Regions from separate parts of the Shewanella sp. OMA3-2 genome, predicted to be linked through region 2. Evidence: predicted binding sites of a transcription regulator. Region 2 holds the regulator's gene; the other holds the start of a gene.
The links. The regulator sigma-54, encoded in region 2, starts transcription at its own class of promoters, with help from an activator protein. The targets are predictions, from matches to a motif close to GTTGGCACGNNNNTNGNNT.
Positions count from the first base shown of each region.

Region 1: a site for sigma-54 is predicted at 8,147-8,165, ahead of glnA (glutamate--ammonia ligase). Genes of this name have one in related genera too.

Region 1 is NZ_CP090974.1:711,708-723,014, forward strand. Features, by position in the region: gene L0B17_RS03235 (response regulator) at 1-30, opposite strand, end outside; gene L0B17_RS03240 (Spy/CpxP family protein refolding chaperone) at 442-933, shown strand; gene fieF (cation efflux pump FieF) at 1,170-2,039, shown strand; partial or broken gene glnG (nitrogen regulation protein NR(I)) at 2,140-3,553, opposite strand; gene glnL (nitrogen regulation protein NR(II)) at 3,579-4,622, opposite strand; gene L0B17_RS03260 (DUF4124 domain-containing protein) at 4,750-5,298, opposite strand; gene ppnP (pyrimidine/purine nucleoside phosphorylase) at 5,416-5,721, opposite strand; gene typA (translational GTPase TypA) at 5,914-7,725, opposite strand; gene glnA (glutamate--ammonia ligase) at 8,286-9,695, shown strand; gene L0B17_RS03280 (outer membrane protein transport protein) at 10,149-11,307, shown strand, end outside.
Region 2 is NZ_CP090974.1:4,035,273-4,046,579, forward strand. Features, by position in the region: gene mlaE (lipid asymmetry maintenance ABC transporter permease subunit MlaE) at 1-538, opposite strand, end outside; gene mlaF (phospholipid ABC transporter ATP-binding protein MlaF) at 525-1,349, opposite strand; gene L0B17_RS17800 (calcium/sodium antiporter) at 1,580-2,542, shown strand; gene L0B17_RS17805 (KpsF/GutQ family sugar-phosphate isomerase) at 2,577-3,554, shown strand; gene kdsC (3-deoxy-manno-octulosonate-8-phosphatase KdsC) at 3,563-4,123, shown strand; gene lptC (LPS export ABC transporter periplasmic protein LptC) at 4,120-4,680, shown strand; gene lptA (lipopolysaccharide transport periplasmic protein LptA) at 4,667-5,254, shown strand; gene lptB (LPS export ABC transporter ATP-binding protein) at 5,251-5,982, shown strand; gene L0B17_RS17830 (RNA polymerase factor sigma-54) at 6,157-7,650, shown strand; gene hpf (ribosome hibernation-promoting factor, HPF/YfiA family) at 7,677-7,964, shown strand; gene ptsN (PTS IIA-like nitrogen regulatory protein PtsN) at 7,967-8,410, shown strand; partial or broken gene rapZ (RNase adapter RapZ) at 8,407-9,263, shown strand; gene L0B17_RS17850 (HPr family phosphocarrier protein) at 9,297-9,572, shown strand; gene L0B17_RS17855 (hypothetical protein) at 9,633-9,770, opposite strand; gene L0B17_RS17860 (hypothetical protein) at 9,837-9,986, shown strand; gene L0B17_RS17865 (transposase) at 10,017-10,265, shown strand; gene L0B17_RS17870 (ABC transporter substrate-binding protein) at 10,623-11,307, shown strand, end outside.

The DNA.
Region 1 (11,307 bases), 770 kb from region 2:
GTCGTCGTCAATAAGTAAAATTCGATTCATTTCAGCCCTCAATATGCATTCAAGCACTTTAGCCTATGGCGAGCTGAGATGAAATCATCATTGCACAGTTTTACATTAGGTCACTCAATCGTTTGCAAAGTTATCATTTTTGCTGGCGTCAGTTTGACGATAATGAAGGTCAATATCATTAATCGCACCCAATAGGGGAATGATCACCGGTTGAACATGTTGCTTGTGCTGGTTCAAGTCTAGATTAGCCGAAGTTTGCGGTAGTGTTGATTACCTAGTTATGCTTACTCGATGATCAATTTTTGTCGCTAAAGTGTTACTCGAACCCTCTTTACACAGTTTTACGCTGTCTTAACCCTCATTGACATTGCACTGAGTAAACTGAGTATCAAATCTGCTGAGGCAGAAAATACCCCCTTTTTTTATACCGAGGAACTTAACATGAAACCATCATCAATCTTAAAAACGAGTTTAGTTGCCTTAGTGGCAAGTTCAGCATTATTGACTGGTCAGTTATACGCCACAGACACAACAGGCAGCACGGTACACACTGAACAAGTTGCCCCTAAAGGTGATAGACAACATGGCCACAAGGGCGGCATGCATAAAATGTTAGGTGCATTGGAATTAACTGACGAGCAGAAAGTGCAAGTTAAAGCGATATTCGGCAAATATAAAGCTAATCGTCCAGAGCGCCCAACAAAAGAGCAACGTGCTACACACAAAGCAGAGATGCTAGCGTTAATTACTACTGCCGGTTTTGATGAAGCTAAAGCCACTGAAATGGCTGAAGCAAAGCAACAGCTGCAGTTACAAAAAATGTTAACTCATCTGAAAATGCAAAACGAAATTTATCAATTATTAACCCCTGAGCAACAACAAAAGTTTCAAGATAGATTTAACTCAGGCAAAGGCCACGCATCACGTCATTAATCATTAGTCTATTTTTATATAGGCTAAATAGATAAGAATAGCTGGAAGAGATAGAAGCCATTACCTCAGGGTAATGGCTTTGTTGTTTATCTAAGCCTGCGACTTATACCTGGTTGAGAAAGGTCACATTTTGTATATGACGATTGGGTTGTTTAGTAAACTTTATCCTAATTCAGTCATCAACTTGCTATAGTAATGGTTGGTAAATTATCAGTATAAAGAGTCGATAAGTTTTTATGAGTGCAACGTCAGAATATGATTTTTGGGTAAAATTGGCCAGCCGTGCTGCGGTAGCGACCGCCCTTTGCTTGATAGTAATTAAGCTTATAGCGTGGTTGTATTCTGGTTCGGCAAGTATGCTGGCATCGTTAACTGACTCTTTTGCTGATGCTTTGGCGTCAATCGTCAACTTTATTGCGGTGCGTTATGCGATTGTGCCAGCCGATAAAGATCACCGTTATGGCCACGGTAAAGCTGAGCCGTTAGCCTCATTGGCACAATCGGGGTTTATTTTAGGTTCTGCCTGCATATTGTTGTTTTACGGCGGTGAAAAGTTGATTAACCCTGTGCCGGTTACCCACGCCACTTTAGGGGTGATTGTCTCTATTATCGCTATTGTGATGACCTTAGCCTTAGTGTTGTTGCAAAAAAGAGCACTGGAAAAAACCAACAGCACAGTGGTTGAAGCCGATGCGTTGCACTATAAGTCAGATTTATTTTTAAACGCAGCAGTGTTGTTGGCGTTAGTATTGGCGCAATATGGTTGGTGGTGGGCTGATGGGTTATTTGCCGTGTTGATAGCCATCTTTATTGGTCAGCAAGCCATTGATTTAGGCTATCGTTCAATACAAAGTCTTTTAGACAGGGAGTTAGATTCTGATACTCGTGAACAGATTAAAACATTGGCTTTAGAGGACAAACGAGTCAAGGGGCTTCATGATCTTCGAACTCGTCAGTCAGGAAAAACCATGTTTATTCAGATGCATTTAGAATTAGATGGTAAACAGCCATTGTTTGAAGCACATTCAATTGCAGATTCGACAGAGAGGCGTATCAGAAATGCCTTTGAAGATGCCGAAGTGATAATTCATCAAGATCCCGTTTAGGCTTTTTGTTGGTAAAATATCATAGTCAGTCACATAAATGGTGTTAAGGTCATGCCTAAGTTTTGTCTCTTAGGCATGAAAACTTAGACATGCAAGAGCGTTATTCCATTGATAATTCTTTTAATTTACGGGTTAACGTGTTGCGCCCCCAGCCTAAACATTTAGCGGCGTCTTGCTTGTGACCTTGGGTATGCTTTAACGCTGTTTCAAGTAATATGCGTTCAAATGCAGGTTGTATCTCGGTTAATAAATCGTTATCACCCGCACTGAGCCGTTCATTTATCCAGTCTTTAAGTGCCGATTGCCAGTCCGCATGTGCCGCATTTGATTGGCTGACGGCGACAGGATCTTTGAGTAATTCTGGTGGTAAATCCTGTGGCAGAATATCTTGTCCGGATGCCATTACGGTTAACCATCGACAGGTATTTTCAAGTTGGCGCACGTTTCCGGCCAAGGCAGTTGTGACAGTTTTACCGCTGTTTCTTTGGTCAACATTTTAGGCTCTACGCCCATTTCTTTTGCCGCAGTATTGAGAAAATGTGTAGCGAGTTGAGAGATGTCCTCACGACGTTGTGATAAAGGAGGTAAATGGACTCTAATCACATTTAAACGATGAAATAAATCCTCGCGAAATGAGCCCGTTTGCACCAGTAACTCAAGGTTTTGGTGAGTTGCGGCAATAATACGCACGTCAACTTGCACAGATTGATGGCCACCAACACGGTAAAATTGACCATCTGATAGCACTCGCAATAAGCGCGTTTGTACATCGAGCGGCATATCGCCAATTTCATCTAAAAACAATGTACCACCATTAGCTTGCTCAAAGCGCCCTTGACGCACATTCGCCGCCCCAGTAAATGCCCCTTTTTCATGACCAAACAGTTCTGATTCAATCAGGTCTTTAGGTATGGCAGCCATATTCAGGGCGATAAACGGTTTATCTTTGCGTGGGCTGTGTTTATGAAGTGCACCTGCGACTAACTCCTTACCTGTACCAGATTGGCCATTAATTAATACGCTGATAGAGGAGCGAGATAGACGGCCAATAGCACGAAACACCTCTTGCATTGCAGGCGCTTCACCGATAATTCCAGGTGTCTTTACGGGGGTGTCAACTGCTGAAATTGTTGGGGTTTGCTCTGTTGAGTGGGTTAATGCCCGCTCAACCAGCGCAATAGCTTCGTCAATATCAAACGGTTTAGGCAGATACTCAAATGCGCCAGCTTGATAAGCACTGACAGCACTGTCTAGGTCTGAGTGAGCTGTCATGATAATCACGGGAATATGTGGGTAGTGCAGCTGTAAGCGGTCTAGCAGGGTTAACCCATCGGTACCGGCATACGTATATCAGACACAATCACTTGGGGTTGAGCGAGCTCTAATGCTTGCCATAGTGACTCGGCGGCAGCAAAGCTTGCGCAAGTTAATTTTGCGCCTGAGATGGCTTTTTCTAGCACCCAACGAATGGAGCTATCATCATCTAAAATCCAGACTTGTTCGCTTATTGTCATATTGTTACCTCGTGCTGCCTAAGGTCTAGAATTTTTGTAATGGCAGGGTAATGATAAATTCGGTATGGCCTGGAGCTGATACGCAATCAATACGTCCGCCATGTAATCTTGCGATGTTGTGTGCAATTGATAGGCCTAAACCTGAGCCATCCTCACGGCCTGTCACCATAGGGTAAAATAAAGTGTCGATTAGGTCGGGGGGAATACCTGGGCCATTGTCAATAATCGACAGCACTAACACTAACTTATACCTTTGTGTGCCAAGGGTAACTTGATGTTGAGTTCGGGTCTTTATCAAGATGTCACCACCAGTATGTTCCAGTGCTTGAATAGCATTTTGGACAATATTGAGTACGGCTTGTTGGAGTTGGTCGTGATCCATCTGAAAATCGGGAATAGATGGATCGTAGTCACGCTTTAGCTTTATGTTGGCGGGTAATGCCATTTCAACCAGCTTTAATACCTTTTGCACCACTTGATGAATATTGTGCTCGGTATGCTGAGTTGGCCGTTGTGGGCCTAATAATCTATCGACTAAGTTGCGCAGGCGATCCGCTTGCTCGATGATTAAAGTGGTAAATTCTTTTAATTCGGGCGAGTGGAGCTCTCTTGATAGTAACTGGGCAGCACCACGCAATCCCCCGAGTGGATTTTTAATTTCATGGGCAAGATTACGCACTAGATATTGAGCCGCTTGTTGCTGCGCGTCCATGTTTAGCTGTTGGTGTATACGACGTTGTTGATCAACTTGTCGCAGCTCTAAAATACTGAGGTTTTGTTCATTCTCGATAGGAATTAACGTCAAGTCTATAGTGTGATGCTGACCGTCTAAGGTGACCAATGTCGCAGTGTTAACTGTGATCCCTTGGTTCGATGACACAGCATCTCGCAAAATATGTTCATCAACACCTAAAAACTGATATAAGTCAGGCAAGCTTAACTCGAGCAATTTATGGTTGGCGACAGCTAATAGCTGCTCGGCAGCAGCGTTAGCAAAACAGGGCTTTAATTTGCTGTCGATCACCAGTACAGCGGTGACTAAATGATTGAGTAAGTTATTGGTGTCCATTCGCCATCCTGATTATTGGGTTGCAGCTCGCACCATTATGGTGCACCAATATGGTGCGAGCTGCAACTCAGTTCACGCAGGCAAATAGCAAAGTTAATTAAAACAATTTATGTTTTATCATGATGTTTTAATTGTTTTTTATTGCATAGTAAGGGGTTGGTTTTACCATCCTACTTATATTTGCCTGGTGAAGAAATATCTTTCTTGGAGAACTGGATGCAAGGACTTTGCCGTTTTGATCCAATGCTTTGACTACAATGATGTGTTCGCCTCGATAAATGCCCGTTAAGCTGAACGTTGTGGAGGATTGTGGTTGAGCTTTGACTTCGCCATCAATAAAAAGTGTCAGTAAGATACCTCTGGGGAGTGTGGGGGCAACATTGACAATAACATCAAATTTACCTTCATTGCTGCGAATGGTTTCATCATGTGTTGGCGATACAATGCGTAAGATAAGCTCAATTGGATCATTTTGTGCGGCTGAGTCCGTAGGGCTTAGGACCAGGGCGTCATTAATTGCTATGGTATTTTGAGTGTTTGCTTTGACCTCGACAAGTTCGGCATTAGGCTTAGCTTCGTCACCATAATGAACTTTGCCATTCTCATCTACCCACCGATAAACTGCAGCAGTGCTACTGATACTGATCAGTAACAAGGTCAATAATAAAATGCGCATAATATAATCCTTTTACGTGTGCATTTTACTAGGTTAGCTGTTTTTTGATAAAAAATCAGCCAAAACCCTTGAGTTATGGCTAAGATTTATTCGTCATTAATCTGCTGGCGAGACAACTTACAGGTAACTACAGCAATATTCAGCAATACCTTGGGTTTTAATGCTAAAACTGACATCGGCTGCTAATTCAAATTGGGTACCAGCTGAGTAATTTACCCATTCAGTTGCACCTGGTAATAACACCTCAAAATTACCTGATGTGACTTGCATCACTTCACCTTGAGAGGTTGAGAAGCTATATTCTCCTGGCAAAACTACGCCTAACGTCTGTCTGTTTCCATCAGCCAAAAATATTGTGCGGCTAATGACTTTTCCATCGAAATAAACATTAGCCTGTAGGGCTACATCGACTTTTTTTAACATGTTTTTTGATACTCCATAAATGTTTTAAGTGAATTTATATCTATTTATAATGTATATCTAGTTGTTTTTGGGGTTTAGATATGAATTATTTATGCTTGAATGTATTAAATCGACAGATATAAAAAAGCCCAGAATAATCTGGGCTTTTAGATATTAATAAGGGGTCAATATAACGCCACTTATTAATTTCAATTAACTGCGGTTATGACGCTTACGCTCGTTCTCAGTTAAAAATCTCTTACGAACACGGATGTTCTTAGGAGTGACTTCAACTAATTCATCATCATCGATGAATTCAAGTGCTTGTTCAAGCGTTAATGTAATAGGTGTTGTTAACACTTGTGCTTCATCAGTACCTGATGCACGCATGTTAGTTAACTGCTTACCTTTAAGACAGTTTACTGTCAAATCGTTAGAGCGAGCATGGATACCAACTACTTGGCCTTCATACACTTCTGCAGCGTGGCTAATAAACAGACGGCCGCGGTCTTGTAAACCGAATAGTGCGAATGTTAATGCCTTACCCGTTGCGTTTGAAATCAATACGCCGTTAGCGCGTTGACCAATATCGCCACCTTTGTGTGGACCGTAGTGATCAAACGAATGATAAATTAGACCTGTACCTGAAGTTGCAGTTAAGAACTCAGTTTGGAAGCCAATTAAGCCACGGCTTGGGATAACGAAGTCGATACGCACACGACCTTTACCATCAAGCTGCATGTCTTTCATTTCAGCTTTACGTACACCTAATTTTTCAATTACGGTACCTTGATGTTCTTCTTGAACGTCAACGGTAACGGTTTCGAATGGTTCGTGTAGCTCACCATCAATAGTCTTTAAAATAACTTCTGGACGTGATACTGCTAACTCGTAACCTTCACGACGCATGTTTTCAATCAAGATAGATAGGTGTAATTCACCACGACCTGATACACGGAAACGATCTGGACTGTCAGTTTCTTCAACACGCAGTGCAACGTTGTGAACTAATTCAGTTTGTAAACGTTCAAGAATGTTACGTGAAGTAACATACTTACCTTCTTTACCCGCGAACGGAGAAGTGTTTACTTGGAATGTCATCGTTAGTGTTGGTTCATCAACAGTTAACGGAGGCAAAGCTTCTACTGTACCAACGGCACAGATAGTGTCAGAAATTTTCAGCTCGCCCAAACCTGTAATAGCCACGATGTCACCAGCGTTAGCAATTTCAATTTCGGTACGGTCTAGACCCATGTAACCTAATACTTGGCCAATTTTACCGTTGCGAGTTTTGCCATCAGCGCCAATAAGAGTAACTTGTTGGTTAGGTTTTACGCTACCACGCTTGATGCGACCAATACCAATAACACCCACGTATGAGTTGTAATCGATTTGTGAAATTTGCATCTGGAATGCGCCTTCCGAGTCAGCATCTGGGAAAGATACTTTTTCAACGATAGTTTGGAACAATGGTGTCATCTCATTACTGACGACATCAGGATCTAACGTTGCATAACCGTTTAAGGCAGAAGTATAAACGATTGGGAAATCTAATTGCTCGTCAGTCGCGCCTAAGTTGTCGAACAGATCAAATACTTGGTCGATAACCCAATCTGGGCGAGCGCCTGGACGGTCAATTTTGTTGATTACAACGATTGGCTTTAAGCCTTGCGCAAATGCTTTTCTTGTTACAAAGCGAGTTTGTGGCATTGGGCCGTCAACGGCATCAACTATCAATAATACTGAGTCAACCATAGACAGAACACGCTCAACCTCACCACCGAAATCGGCGTGGCCAGGGGTATCAACGATATTGATACGATAGTCGTTCCACTTGATGGCAGTATTTTTTGCCAGAATAGTGATCCCACGTTCCTTTTCAAGATCGTTGGAGTCCATCACCCGCTCAGTGGCTTCTCCTCGGGATTCAAGGGTACCTGACTGTGACAGCAACTTGTCTACCAGGGTTGTTTTGCCATGGTCAACGTGTGCAATAATGGCGATGTTACGTAAATTCTCTAGCACTGATAAAACCTCTATACCATCAAATAAAAAAAGGGATTATTTACAGTAACTATTTAAGCGTAGCCACCATAAAAAAGCGTGCCATTCTACTCCAGCAGGGCTTCAGTAGATAGGATTTTTTTTGAACACTCCATTATTTCATTTTATTATGCGCTAAATTTACAGTTAATTTAGCGATATAAATCTTTTTATTTACCTCTATAGACGCTAAAAAAGATGAAGAATACTGTTTTCGTTATTTTGGTTAGTAAATTGTTATCTGGGCGCGCTTTTTTGGTATAAGTCTCTATATAATCAAGTTGACATGCACTACAGTGGCGCGTGCACTATTATGGTGCGGTTGGTGGATCTTTTTGGTGCAATCCTTGGTTTCAAGGAACAACCTAAAACATCAAGCTCATATAAATCATGTGTTTATATATCTGGCATGATAATAGCTAAGTAAATGTCATCATGTGGACATCATTGTTTTACATCGGTTTAGTAAGTCAATAATACTTGCTAAACAGTAATATTAAATATTAGAAGGGAATACCCTTGACCCTACCGGAGGCTTGAGAATGTCAGTTGAATCAGTATTAAAGCAACTTCAAGAATTAGAAGTTAAGTTTGTTGACTTACGCTTTACCGACACTAAAGGTAAAGAGCAGCATGTATCTATTCCTACTCATCAAGTAACTGATGAGTTTTTTGAAGACGGCAAAATGTTTGACGGATCTTCAATTGCAGGCTGGAAAGGTATTAATGAATCAGACATGGTACTAATGCCTGATCCGTCTACTTTCATGCTAGATCCGTTCACTGAAGAAACAACTGCGCTTATCCGTTGTGACATTTTAGAACCTAGCACAATGACTGGCTATGACCGTGATCCACGTTCAATCGCTAAAAAAGCCGAAACATATTTAAAGTCTACCGGTCTTGCAGATACTGTATTAGTTGGCCCAGAACCTGAATTTTTCATATTTGATGATGTTCGTTTTGGTACTGACATGTCAGGTTGTTTTGTTAAAATCGATGCAAAAGAAGCCGCATGGAATTCAGGAAAAGAATATGCTGATGGCAACACAGGTCACCGTCCAATGGTTAAAGGTGGTTACTTTCCAGTAGCACCAGTAGACTCTTCACAAGACTTACGTTCAGCAATGTGTTTGATACTTGAAGAAATGGGACAGGTTGTTGAAGCGCATCACCACGAAGTGGCGACAGCGGGTCAAAACGAAATTGCAACGCGTTTTAATACGTTGACGAAGAAAGCAGATGAAGTGCAAATTCTAAAGTATGTTGTTCACAATATGGCGCATGCTTATGGTAAAACAGCAACCTTTATGCCAAAACCTATTGTGGGTGATAACGGCAGTGGTATGCACGTACATATGTCGCTAGCTAAAGATGGGGTAAATTTATTTGCTGGTGATAAGTATGCTGGTTTAAGTGAAATGGCACTTTTCTATATTGGTGGCATTATCAAACATGCTCGTGCATTGAACGCATTCACTAACCCAAGTACTAACTCTTATAAGCGTCTAGTGCCACATTTTGAAGCGCCGATTATGTTAGCTTACTCTGCGAGTAATCGCAGTGCCTCTATTCGTATTCCTGTAGTGCCAAGTCCTAAGGGTCGTCGTATCGAAGCGCGTTTCCCTGATCCACATGCAAACCCATATTTAGGTTTTGCGGCATTATTGATGGCAGGCCTAGATGGTATTCAAAACAAGATCCACCCTGGCGATGCTATGGACAAAGATCTATATGACTTACCTCCTGAAGAAGCGGCTGAGATCCCACAAGTGGCAACATCTTTAGAAAACGCACTTGAAAACTTACAAGCTGACCATGCGTTTTTAACTAAAGGCGGTGTATTCAGCGAAGATTTCATCCAGTCTTACATCACATTGAAGACTGCTGAAGCCGAGCGTGTAGCCCGTACGACTCATCCGTTAGAGTTTGAAATGTATTACAGCCTATAATCTTAATGCGCTAATTTATTAGCAGTTAAGTGATAATAAAGCCTCGCATTGATTGCGGGGCTTTTTCTTAAGTCATTTTTACAATTATTTACAACCTTTCTTATTCTGTTTTAATTCATTCTTGGCGAATTTCTGTTGTTAACTCAGCTAACTAGTGTGCGTTAAGATTAGCAAATTTTTTACTCTTAGTTATTGATATAATAGAATAATTATTATCCTCGACATTTAAGTGTAATTATTCAGCCAACACCTCTTCGATATGCTGTTTTTTATTGAATAACTTGTGAGCAAGTTATCAGTAATATCAATCACTTTGTGAACCAGCATTTGCAAGCTAGCTGTTGCAATGGCGTTTTAGATCCGTAAACTTGCGCCGCATAAGTGCCGAGCAATTACTCTAAAAGTCGTTTGGGGTTAAAGGCAGATGTCAAAACAATAACTAAGAGAATGATAATGAAAAGAACAATAATCACTTTGGCAATATCAGCCATTGTCTTTGGCACCACTTCACAAGCTCAAGCGGCAGGTTTTCAGTTAGCAGAATACTCATCAACGGGCTTAGGTCGTGCATTTGCCGGTGAAGCGGCAATGGCCGATAACGCGTCTGCTCAATCACGTAATCCTGCAATGTTAACTTATTTGAATGGACGTCAGCTGTCAGCGGGTGGCATTTATGTCATGCCTAATATTGACGTGACGGGTGATATTGCGATTACTTCACCTCTATTGGGCGCTCAAATTATGCATGTGCCAGCCAGTGCGCACGACGTAGCGGGTAACGCATTTGTGCCTAACTTTTATTATTCTAACCAGCTAAATGAGCAATGGACTTGGGGATTAACAGTAAACTCAAACTATGGTCTAGCAACTGAAATAGATACCACGCATGCAGCGGCAATTTTTGGTAATGAAACAGCGATTACCACTGTAGAATTTAATCCTAATGTTGCTTACAGAATTAATGAGCAATTTTCAGTTGGTGGTGGTCTGCGTGTGGTTTATGGCGAAGGTAGTATCAGTGCGACGACTCCTGCCTGGGTTGGAGCAATTAAATCTAATCCAGCATTGCCCGCAGCGGTAGCTGCACGTTTACCCGATACCGGTATGACGTTAAAAGCAATGGAAGGTGATGATATTGCTTTGGGTTGGAAATTGGGCGCAAGCTGGCAAATTAACTCTGATCACCGGTTAGGTTTGGCTTATCATAGTGGTGTTGAACTTGAGTTAGATGGCCATGCATCTGGCTTGCTTTATGATGGTGGTCAAGATTTATCAATTGATGGTTATCTTCCAATTGAGCTGCCTGCATTTGCAGAATTAGCTTCTTATAATCAGCTTACTGAAAAATTTGCCATGCATGCCAGTATCAATTGGACTCAATGGAGTGTATTTGATCAATTAGTGGCATACTTCCCTGGCGAGCAAAAACCAGTTAGTGGCGTTGAATCTGACTTAGTTAAAGACGAGAACTTCAAGGATAACTGGCGTTATGCCCTTGGAGGTACTTATCAGCTTAATAATGATTGGTTGGTTCGTGCAGGCTTAGCATTAGATAAAACGGCTGTTGAAGATCAATATCGTACGACAACTATTCCAGATTCTGACCGTTTAT
Region 2 (11,307 bases):
CTTTCCATTCCACACCGACTAAGTGACCACCTAAAATACCGACTAAGCTAAACATCATTGCTAACAATGGCATACTGATCACACCGGCCCAAAATCGTGGTGCAATAATCTGCTTTAACGGATCGATAGCCATCATTTCTAAACTTGATAATTGCTCTGTTGACTTCATTAAACCAATTTCAGCAGTTAATGCAGACCCAGCACGCCCAGCAAATAACAGTGCAGTGACAACAGGCCCAAGTTCACGTAATAAGCTTAAAGCGACCATAGGACCTAAGCTGTCTTCGGTACCAAAACCCACTAAAATATTATACGCTTGAAGCGCTAATACCATGCCAATAAATAAGCCCGATACGATAATAATAATCATTGAGCGTACGCCCAATACATAGATCTGTTTGATCAATAAGGGCAAGCCTTTTTTGGGATTTGGCACATGCACTATCGCGCGCCATAACATGACGCCAGCCTTCCCATAGCCACTGACTAAACCAATGGCATAACGACCAATTGCAGCAATCAAATTAATCGGATTCACTCAACAACTCCTGTTGATAATCAACTGCTGGATAATGAAATGGTACAGGGCCATCTGGCGCACCATCAATAAACTGTATTAGCTGTGGATTATCTGATTTTCTCAACTGCTCAGGCGTACCTTCTGCAATGACTTTCTTATCGGCAATCACGTAAACATAATCAGCAATGCCTAAAACCTCTTTGACATCGTGGGACACAACCACAGAGGTGAGTTTTAAGGAATCAGATAATTCCCGAATTAACTTAACTAACATGCCCATTGAAATTGGGTCTTGTCCCGCAAAGGGCTCATCATACAGCACCATTTCAGGCTCTAAAGCGATGGCTCTAGCCAATGCTGCACGACGCTGCATTCCGCCCGACAATTCGCTTGGCATCATATAAGCCGCACCACGCAGTCCAACAGCTTGTAGTTTCATCAATACAATTGAACGAATAATCGTCTCTGGTAAGCCAGAATGTTCACGTAATGCAAAAGCCACGTTATCGAACACATTCATGTCTGTGAACAAAGCGCCACTTTGGAATAACATACTCATACGTTTACGAACTTGGTATAGCTCAGTACGGGATAATTGATGCATATTTAGACCATCAAACAGTACTTCACCAGAATCTGGGATTAACTGAGCACCAATTAATTTAAGTAAGGTGGTTTTACCAATACCACTGGGCCCCATAATAGCGGTCACTTTCCCTTTGGGGATCGTTAAAGAAATATCATCATAAATGACTTTCTCACCCCGACTAAAACCAAGGTGTTTAATTTCTACAAGCGGATTTTGCAACACGATTGATGTCTCAGACATAATATTTGAAGAGATAGCTGCCATCCTGGCGCGTAAATGAGGGTTAAATTTTACGTGAATGTTGCTCACCTAACAACCTCATCTCAATAAAAATACCCTAACCTTAAATGAAATTAATCTTTATCAAAGGTTAATCGACTGATTGATTCGGTTATTTATAGTTATTGTTCCTTTCAATTTGATTCATTTACAGAGAAAATACCCATGTTCAAATAAAATAAAGGGATGACATGTTAGTTAATATTTTGATGCTTTGCGTTGGATTAGCCGTACTGGTAATTAGTGCTGATAAATTTGTGTATGGCGCATCTGCATTTGCCCGTAACCTTGGCTTACCCCCCATGTTAATTGGGCTTACTATTGTTGCTATGGGTAGCTCTGCACCTGAAATGTTTGTTGCTGCGACCGCATCAATGGAGGGCATGAACGATACCGCTATAGGTAACGTCCTTGGCTCAAATATTGCCAATATCACCCTTATATTAGGTATTACAGCCTTACTAGGCGCTATCAGCGTTAGCTCTAAGACTCTAAAACGTGAAGTACCACTCATGCTTGCTGCAACTGTATTGGCGGGATATTTGATCCATGATGGTTTTCTAACTCGCATTGAAGGAATGATTTTAGTGGTGGCTTTCTTGCTTGTTATGGGCGGATTTATTTATCAGGCCTTAAGTAATAAAGAAACTGACGCACTTGATGATCAAATCGACGGTGAGATCCCTAAAGATGTCCCTACCTTTCATGCTATCATGTGGATTGTTGTCGGCATTGTTTTTTTACCATTATCAGCTGGTTGGATGGTCGACGGTGCAGTAGGTATTGCAAAAATTTACGGTTTGTCTGATTTAGTGATTGGACTGACCATTATTGCTGTTGGCACCAGTTTGCCTGAACTAGCAGCATGTATTGCCGGAGTGTTAAAAAAAGAGCACGATTTAGCCATTGGCAATATTGTCGGGTCGAATTTATTTAATATTCTTGCGGTTCTAGCTATTCCGGGGCTAATCTCACCAGGTGAGCTTGATGCCACTGCTGTGAATAGAGATTTTTACATGGTTCTGGGTACTAGTGCCGCATTAGCAGTATTAGTGTTATCCAGCGGTGCCAAGCGACAACTTATGCGTTGGCATGGCGTTTTATTACTATTAACCTTTGTTGCGTACCAATACGTTGTTTTCAACGCTTCTTAATGGAGCGCAAAGGACTTTACTAAGAGAAACAGATATGGCAAACCAAACTCAATTTCGTCAATGGGGCCGTAAAGTCATTGATATTGAAAAAGCGGCACTAGAGCATCTCTACCAATTTGTAGATTCAGATGCTTTCGGGCAGGCATGTGAATTAATCATGCAATGCACAGGTAAAGTTATCGTAATGGGTATGGGAAAGTCTGGCCATATTGGTAATAAGATTTCAGCGACCTTTGCCAGTACTGGCACACCGGCATTCTTTGTTCATCCTGGAGAAGCTAGCCATGGCGACCTTGGCGCATTAGCTAAAAATGACATTATTTTAGCGATTTCGAACTCAGGCGAGTCTAGTGAAATTTTAACATTAATGCCTGTTATTCAACGTATGGGCGTGCCTGTCATTGCTATTACTGGCAAGCCTGAATCTAATATGGCGAAGCTGGCAAAATTGCATCTGTGTATTGAAGTGCCTGAAGAAGCTTGCCCACTTGGTTTAGCGCCAACATCAAGCACGACAGTAACATTAGTCATGGGTGATGCCTTAGCGGTCGCACTATTACAAGCAAAAGGATTTACCCGTGATGATTTTGCCCTCTCACATCCAGGGGGCTCTTTAGGCCGTAAATTATTACTCAAGGTGAATGAAGTTATGCACCAAGGCAAAGATCTCCCCTTGGTAAAGCAAGATATTTGCATCACTGAAGCCTTATATGAAATATCGAATAAAGGCTTAGGCATGACAGCGGTGGTTGATGATAATAATGTCTTAGTCGGTATTTTTACCGATGGTGATTTACGCCAGGTTATCGATGCAGAAGTCAATCTTCGCACCACACCAATTTCACAGGTTATGACCAAAAATTGTGTCACCAGCCCAGCCAACATCTTGGCAGCTCAAGCATTACAAATAATGGATGAAAAAAACATCAACGGTTTGATTGTGGTAAATAACGCACATCAACCCATAGGCGCATTAAATATGCTCGATATGGTTAAAGCAGGGGTAATATAAGTATGACAATGAATACGCAAACTCATCTAGGTTTTTATGGCCCAATTAGCGATGATACTTGGCAACGCGCCCAAAAAATAAAACTGCTTATTTGCGACGTTGATGGGGTTTTTTCTGACGGCCGTATTTACCTTAATAATAGCGGCGAAGAGTCAAAAGCATTCCACACACGAGACGGGTACGGTGTTCGTTCAATATTAACCAGTGGCATTAATGTTGCCGTTATTACCGGACGAAAATCTAAAATTGTCGAAAATCGCATGACAGCCTTAGGCATCAAAGATATCCATCAAGGGATCGATGATAAATTGACTCCCTACGAGGCATTAATCAAAAAATATAACGTCACCGCAGAACAAGTAGCTTACATTGGCGATGACATGGTAGATTTGCCTGTTATGAAAGTAGTAGGACTGGCTGTCAGCGTTGCCGATGGACATCCATACGTTAAACAACACTGCCATATGATAACCACAATTAAAGGTGGCCATGGTGCGTTAAGAGAGCTAACTGACTTGTTGCTTTTAAGCCAAAATAAATTTGAAAGTGCCCATGGTATGAGTATATGAATCGAACCACACTGGCTATTTGCGCATTTTTTGGCTTAGCCTTGATATTGTATTGGCAAGTACAAGTCAAACGAAATCAAATGGCATTAATCAAAGATCCTAGAGTTGAGCGACCTGATTTTGTGGCCGATGATCTTCGCACTACAGAATTCAACAAATTGGGACTCGTTGACAGCAAAGTCAGCGCCCAACATATGGAACATTTTACCAGCACAAACACCACTTTATTTACCGCGCCAGTACTGCTTCTTTATCCTGAAAATGGTAAGGCGCAATGGCAAATAACGGCTAAAAATGCAACGTTAGATCAGCATTCAAATGAAGTCAGCTTATATAACGATGTAGTAATCGATGCCATTGATATTGAAGAGCCGTTACAATCACTTGAAACTCAGCAAGTCACCTTTAATTTAAACACTATGATAGGGCGTTCTGAAGAGTCAGTTACCATTAAAGGTAATGGTTTTATTATTCAAGGCTTAGGGCTATTTGCCGATCTCAATGCAGAACAAATTACCTTACTCAGTCAAGTAGAAGGGACATATGAACCACATTAAGTTTTTAACCACATTGCTCGGTAGAAGCAGTGTTATTTGCACTTTAGCTATTAGTGTTTTGGCTGGCAACGCCGTGGCCAAAGAAGGCGACTTAAAGCAAGAGCTTAAAATTGCTGCCGTGAGCCAACGAGCTGATGTTAAAAATAACCAAATCATTTTTAACGGACCAGTAAAAATCACCCAAGGCTCGATCAATATCGAAGCCGATGAGCTGCGGGCATTTTCTGCTGAAAACGGCCAAACTAAAACGCTAATTGCCACCGGCAACCCTGCTACGTTCTCACAAGAGCTTGATGATGGCCGCATAGGTACAGCCAGTGCCAATGAAATTCGTTATGACTTAGCAACGACCGGACTCTTGCTAACCGGAAACGCTAAGCTAGATCAAGCAGGCAGTAAAGTGACAGGAAACGTAATCCGTTACAATATCAATGCCCAAGAGCTTATCGCGGAGAGTACCGGTAAAGGTGAAGATCGTGTGATTACCATTATTCAGCCGGAAAACTTCCAAAATGATGCATCACCCGCACAAAAACTACCTGAAATTCCGTTAAAAAAGCAAGGTAACCAATGACCCAAATTACCTTAACAGCTGAGAATTTAGCTAAAAGCTATAAAAATCGTCAAGTGGTTAAAAGTGTCAGTTTAACCGTAAAAACTGGCCAGATTGTTGGGCTACTAGGTCCCAATGGCGCAGGTAAAACCACGACGTTTTATATGGTTGTTGGCTTAGTCAAAAGTGACCATGGCCGCATTTTAATCGATGACGATGACTTAACCGCTGATCCAATGCATTTACGGGCGCGAAAAGGTATTGGCTACTTACCCCAAGAAGCCAGTATTTTTAGAAAACTCACCGTGCACGATAATATTATGGCTGTCTTGCAAACCCGTAAATCGATGACTCCAGACGAGCGGATCCAGGAACTTGAACATCTTTTAGAAGAATTTCATATCACCCATATTCGCGATAGTTTAGGTATGTCACTATCTGGCGGCGAAAGACGACGGGTAGAAATTGCCCGCGCTTTAGCAGCCAACCCTAAATTTATACTATTAGATGAGCCCTTTGCTGGTGTTGACCCTATTTCAGTGATTGATATTAAAAAAATTATTCTGCAACTCAAACACCGTGGTCTAGGGGTATTAATTACCGACCATAACGTCCGTGAAACACTTGATGTGTGCGAGCGTGCATATATCGTTAGTCAGGGTAATTTAATTGCCGAAGGAACTCCTACTGAAGTACTAAACAATCAACAAGTTCGGGCTGTATACTTAGGGGAACAATTCAAGCTATAGTGAATCTAAAGAGGCTCTGAAACACTTGCTTAACATTGTATTCTGGTGGCTGAGCTATCTGATGATAGAGTTAATCGCTCATATGTAACTAAAGTCAGAGCATTTGTTAAAAAATTTGCGACTCTCACTCACTTTAACCAGTGAGACGCCGAATTATTCTAGGGATCAGCAGTAATGAAAGCTTCACTCCAACTTAAAATGGGTCAGCACCTCACTATGACCCCACAACTGCAACAAGCGATTCGTTTGTTGCAGTTATCGTCTTTGGAGTTACAGCAAGAAATTCAACAAGCATTAGATTCCAACCCTTTGCTTGAAATGGAAGATGAATTTTCAGTACTTAGCGATAAAAATGAAAACTCAAAAGACCTGTCAGACACTGACTTCAACGAAGTCAGTGTCCCTGTTGTCGAAAAAGACACTTCAAATATCGATACCGCAGAGTCAATGACTAAAGAGCAAATGTCTGACGATCTGCCAATGGATACCACTTGGGATGAAGTGTACAGCGCCTCCCCAATGGCAAGCCCAGGTTCGGGGTCAGGCAGCATGCCAAATGATGACATGCCTTTCCAGGGTGAAACATCTGAAGGCTTGTATGAACATCTAGAATGGCAAAAAAATCTGACTCCCTTTTCTGAAACAGACTTAGCTATCGCAACTGCGATTATTGATGCTATTGATGACACTGGCTATCTCACCCAAAGTACCGAAGACATTTTAGAGGCCATGGGCGATGACTCTGTCGAACTAGACGAAGTAGAAGCTGTGCTAAAGCGCATACAACATTTTGATCCACTTGGTGTTGCCTCACGCAGCTTAAGTGAATGCTTGTTGATTCAACTTGTTCAGTTTGCACCAAACACACCACATATTGATAATGCCAGAATGTTAATCAAAGATTATTTAGATTTGATTGCTGGGCGTGATTTTCGCACCTTAATGCGTAAAACAAAGCTAAAAGAAGATGAGCTGCGCGAAGCAATTGAATTAATACAATCTTTAAATCCACGTCCTGGCACCATGATCACTCCACCAGATGATGAATATGTTATCCCAGATGTGTCAGTAACCAAAAAGAATGGCCGTTGGGTAGTTGAGTTGAACCCTGACAACATGCCAAAAATAGGCATCAATCAACAATATGCTGCCATGGCAAAAAGCAGCAAAAGCTCAACAGACACTCAATTTATTCGAGGCCACTTACAAGAAGCCAAATGGTTCATCAAAAGCTTAGAAAGCCGTAGCGATACCTTGCTTAAAGTATCAAATTGTATTGTGCAATTTCAGCAAGGTTTTTTTGAATACGGCGCAGAAGCCATGAAACCTATGGTGTTGAATGACATAGCTGAAGCTGTCGAAATGCATGAATCAACTATCTCGCGTGTCACCACACAAAAGTATATGCATACACCACGCGGACTATTCGAACTTAAGTATTTTTTTTCTAGCCATGTAAGCACCGACGATGGCGGAGAGTGCTCATCGACAGCAATTAGAGCCTTTATTAAAAAGCTGGTTGCAGCTGAAAACCAGAAAAAGCCATTAAGTGACAGTAAAATGGCTGATCTTCTGGCTGAACAAGGGATTAATGTTGCACGTCGCACTATCGCAAAATATCGCGAAGCGATGATGATCCCTCCCTCAAACCAACGTAAGAGCTTATAATCTACCTAGGCAATTGGAGGATAAATATGCACATCACCTTAGCGGGTCACCATATTGAAATTACTGAATCACTGAGAGAATATGTTACAAATAAGTTTACAAAACTTGAACGACATTTCGATCAGATCAATAATGTCCAAGTAGTATTGAATGTCGAAAAGCAGTTACAGAAAGCTGAAGCAAAAGTCAGCCTAAATGGCACTGAAGTATTTGCCACTGCTGAACATGCTGACATGTATCACGCCATAGACGCCCTGATTGACAAGCTCGATCGTCAGGTCATTAAACATAAAGAGAAATTAACTAAACATTAATGATGGAACTTAGTACCATCCTGCAGCCGGAATGCACCTCCTGTGCCACACCGGGCAGTAAGAAAAAGGTACTGGAACTTATCAGCGATTTAGTCGCTGCCCAGTACCCATCCCTCTCCTCACAAGAGATTTTTGAAAGCCTAGTGGCTAGAGAAAAAATGGGTAGCACAGGAATCGGCTCTGGCATTGCAATTCCGCATGGACGACTCACGACCATCGAGCGCCCTATCGCCGTTTTTGTAAAGTGCGAAGAGGCTATTTCATTTGATGCTATAGACAAACAACCTGTGGATCTCTTATTTGCACTTTTAGTACCCGCTGATCAATGCCAACAGCATCTGAGTACTTTATCCTTAATGGCAGAAAAATTGTCAGATAAACATATCCTTAAACAGTTACGTAAAGCGAGTAACGCAACCGAACTTTACCAGGTCATCACAACATGAAATTAGTTATTGTATCCGGTCGTTCAGGCTCGGGTAAATCTGTCGCACTAAGAGTACTAGAAGACCTAGGCTACTATTGTGTTGATAACTTACCATTACCTTTGATTGGACGGCTCTTAGAGCAGCTTAGAAACACCAATGAACTGGTGGCGATTAGTGTTGATGTTAGAAATATAGAAGAGCAAGGTAAAGTATTAAAGCAGCAGCTTGCGTGGTTATCTAACGATACTGAAATTATTAGCTTTTTTTACAAGCAAGTGATGAAGCCCTGTTAAAACGATACAGTGAAACCCGAAGACTGCACCCTTTATCGAAAAAGAATATGTCCTTACAGGATGCTATTCAATTTGAAGGTGAATTACTCGCGCCTATTTCTGAATATGTAGATCATTTTATCGACACCTCAAAGTTGAATATTTATCAACTGAGTGATCAAGTACGCGAAATTCTAATGGGCAGTGTTGATAAAGAGCTGGTCATCAACTTTGAATCATTTGGTTTTAAATATGGTATGCCCGCTGAAGCCGACTTTATGTTCGACGTACGTTTTTTACCTAACCCACATTGGGAAATAGAATTACGTCCCTTTACTGGATTAGATAAGCCAGTGCAAGAATTTCTTGGGCAGCAACCTTTGGTAAACAAGTTCATTTGGCAAATAGAAAACCTATTTGAAACATGGATGCCTCACTTAGAGCGCAACAACCGTAGCTACTTAACCATAGCTATTGGCTGCACCGGTGGTCAGCATCGCTCAGTTTATATAGCAGATCAACTTGCTAAACGATTTTCAAATAGTAAAAAGCATGTTGTTCAAGCAAGGCATAGAGAGCTTACAAATAAGCATAAATAATGGCGATTGTGTTACTTGTCGGAGCTTAATTAAATGAGTATTTTACAGCGTCAAGTCATCATATCAAACAAGCTTGGATTACACGCTCGAGCAGCCACCAAACTGGCCATTCTTGCTAATGCATTTAATGCCAATGTTACCTTAATCCAAGGTGAAAAAAGGGCCTGTGCAGCCAGTGTATTAGGCTTATTAATGTTGGAAAGTGGCATAGGTAAAACTATAGATATCACAGCAGAAGGCCCAGATGCACAATCTGCACTTGATGCTATATGCAATTTAATTAATGACAAATTTGAAGAAGGCTGTTGATCCAAATTTCTTTTCTTGTCATTGAGTCCAATTTTCAACATAAATTAATATAAACTTTGTTTAAAACTTGCCTCCCACAATTAGTGCAATTGCACCAATATCTTGCATCCCCCCTACAATCACCATACAAACAAAAAACATAACCGCCTGAAAATAAACAAAAATTAAAATATAAAATAGTTGGTATGTTCTTTTCATATAGAAACCTACACTCATAAAGTGGTATTTAATTTAATGCTAACGAAACTTGTCGGAGAGAAAATTATGCGAAATACACAATTAACCTTAAATACGATTAATATTATTTTTGAACATACTCTTAAATTAGTTAGCGCAATTTTTACTAAGGTTCAGCAGCACTATACATTCTTTACCAATGTTGGTTTTAGTCAGTGGGAAGTGGAACAAAGATAAATATCTAGATTAACCAAGTGGACTTTGACTATGAAAAAATATCTAAGCAACCGTTATCCTGACACACTGATCAGTGAAGTGATAAACCAGATCACTCATCATAATCGCTTGTTATCAGTAGTCGCCAAAGAATATGGCGTGTCATCTCGAGTGGTTTACCAATGGGTAAAACTAACCACTGAACCTGTTGAGATTAAAAAAGATTTACTCACAGAACAAATAGCGTCTTTACAACGGCAAATACAAAACTTGAATAAACAATTGCAAATGATTGCATAAACCAGTTTCGGCAAGGGTGTTTGGATATATTCAATTATTCCCCAGTAATGGGATATATCAATGCAAACAACAACCACACATAATAATATGGCGCTAGAAGCCTAAAAGTGACGCACTTACCCCCTTGCCACTTTATCTACTCCAATGCCTAGGCTAAACACCATTTAGTCTCCCTCAATAATGAATTGTATTGCTACGGTTAACACCCGTACTAAAGCAATAAACATGAGTCAAATCTGAACTTAAACTACTACTTTCTGCTAACTCTTATTAAGATTGTCAGTTTTTTGTTAAACAATTTAGCGCACATACATCTTAGCAACTACACTTACCATTATTAACTAAAATCAATTACGTATGAACTTTCAACTCCCAGTATTTATAATGCTTGTGGCACTATTATTGGCCTGCCAGCCAAATTCAACGGTTAATTCACAAAAAAATACCGCTAGTGTCATCAAAATAGCAGTATCAAACACGCCTTTATCAACACCTTTATTTGTTGCACAAGAAAAGGGTTTTTTTAAGCAGCATGGTTTACATGTTGAATTAATCAAACATGAAGGGGGAGTAAAATGTTTTGAAGCACTTATCGCTCAACAGGTAGATTTTGCCACCTCATCAGAAACAGTAGTGATGTTTAATAGCTTCTATCGGAGTGATTTTTCTATTTTGGCCAGTTTTGTTGAGTCAGATAATGACGTTAAATTAATCAGCTTATCGGCGAAGAAGTACCATAACCTAGCGAATCTGAAAAATACAAAAGTAGGCATAATAAAAGGGAGCGCGAGTGAATTCTTTTTTGATAGCTTGCTGATGCTTCATCACCAGCAAGACTTACCAATAGAAAGGGTTTATTTATCACCTAAAGAACTGATACCCGCGCTAGAAAGCGGTGAAGTAGATGCCATTTCAGCTTGGGAGCCATTTGGGTATCAAATATTACAAAAGACTAACAGTGCTAACCAGGTTATGAGCACTAAAGGACTTTATGATCTGTCATTTAATCTGCTTGGGTTAAAAGAAAATCAAGTCAGTCTTA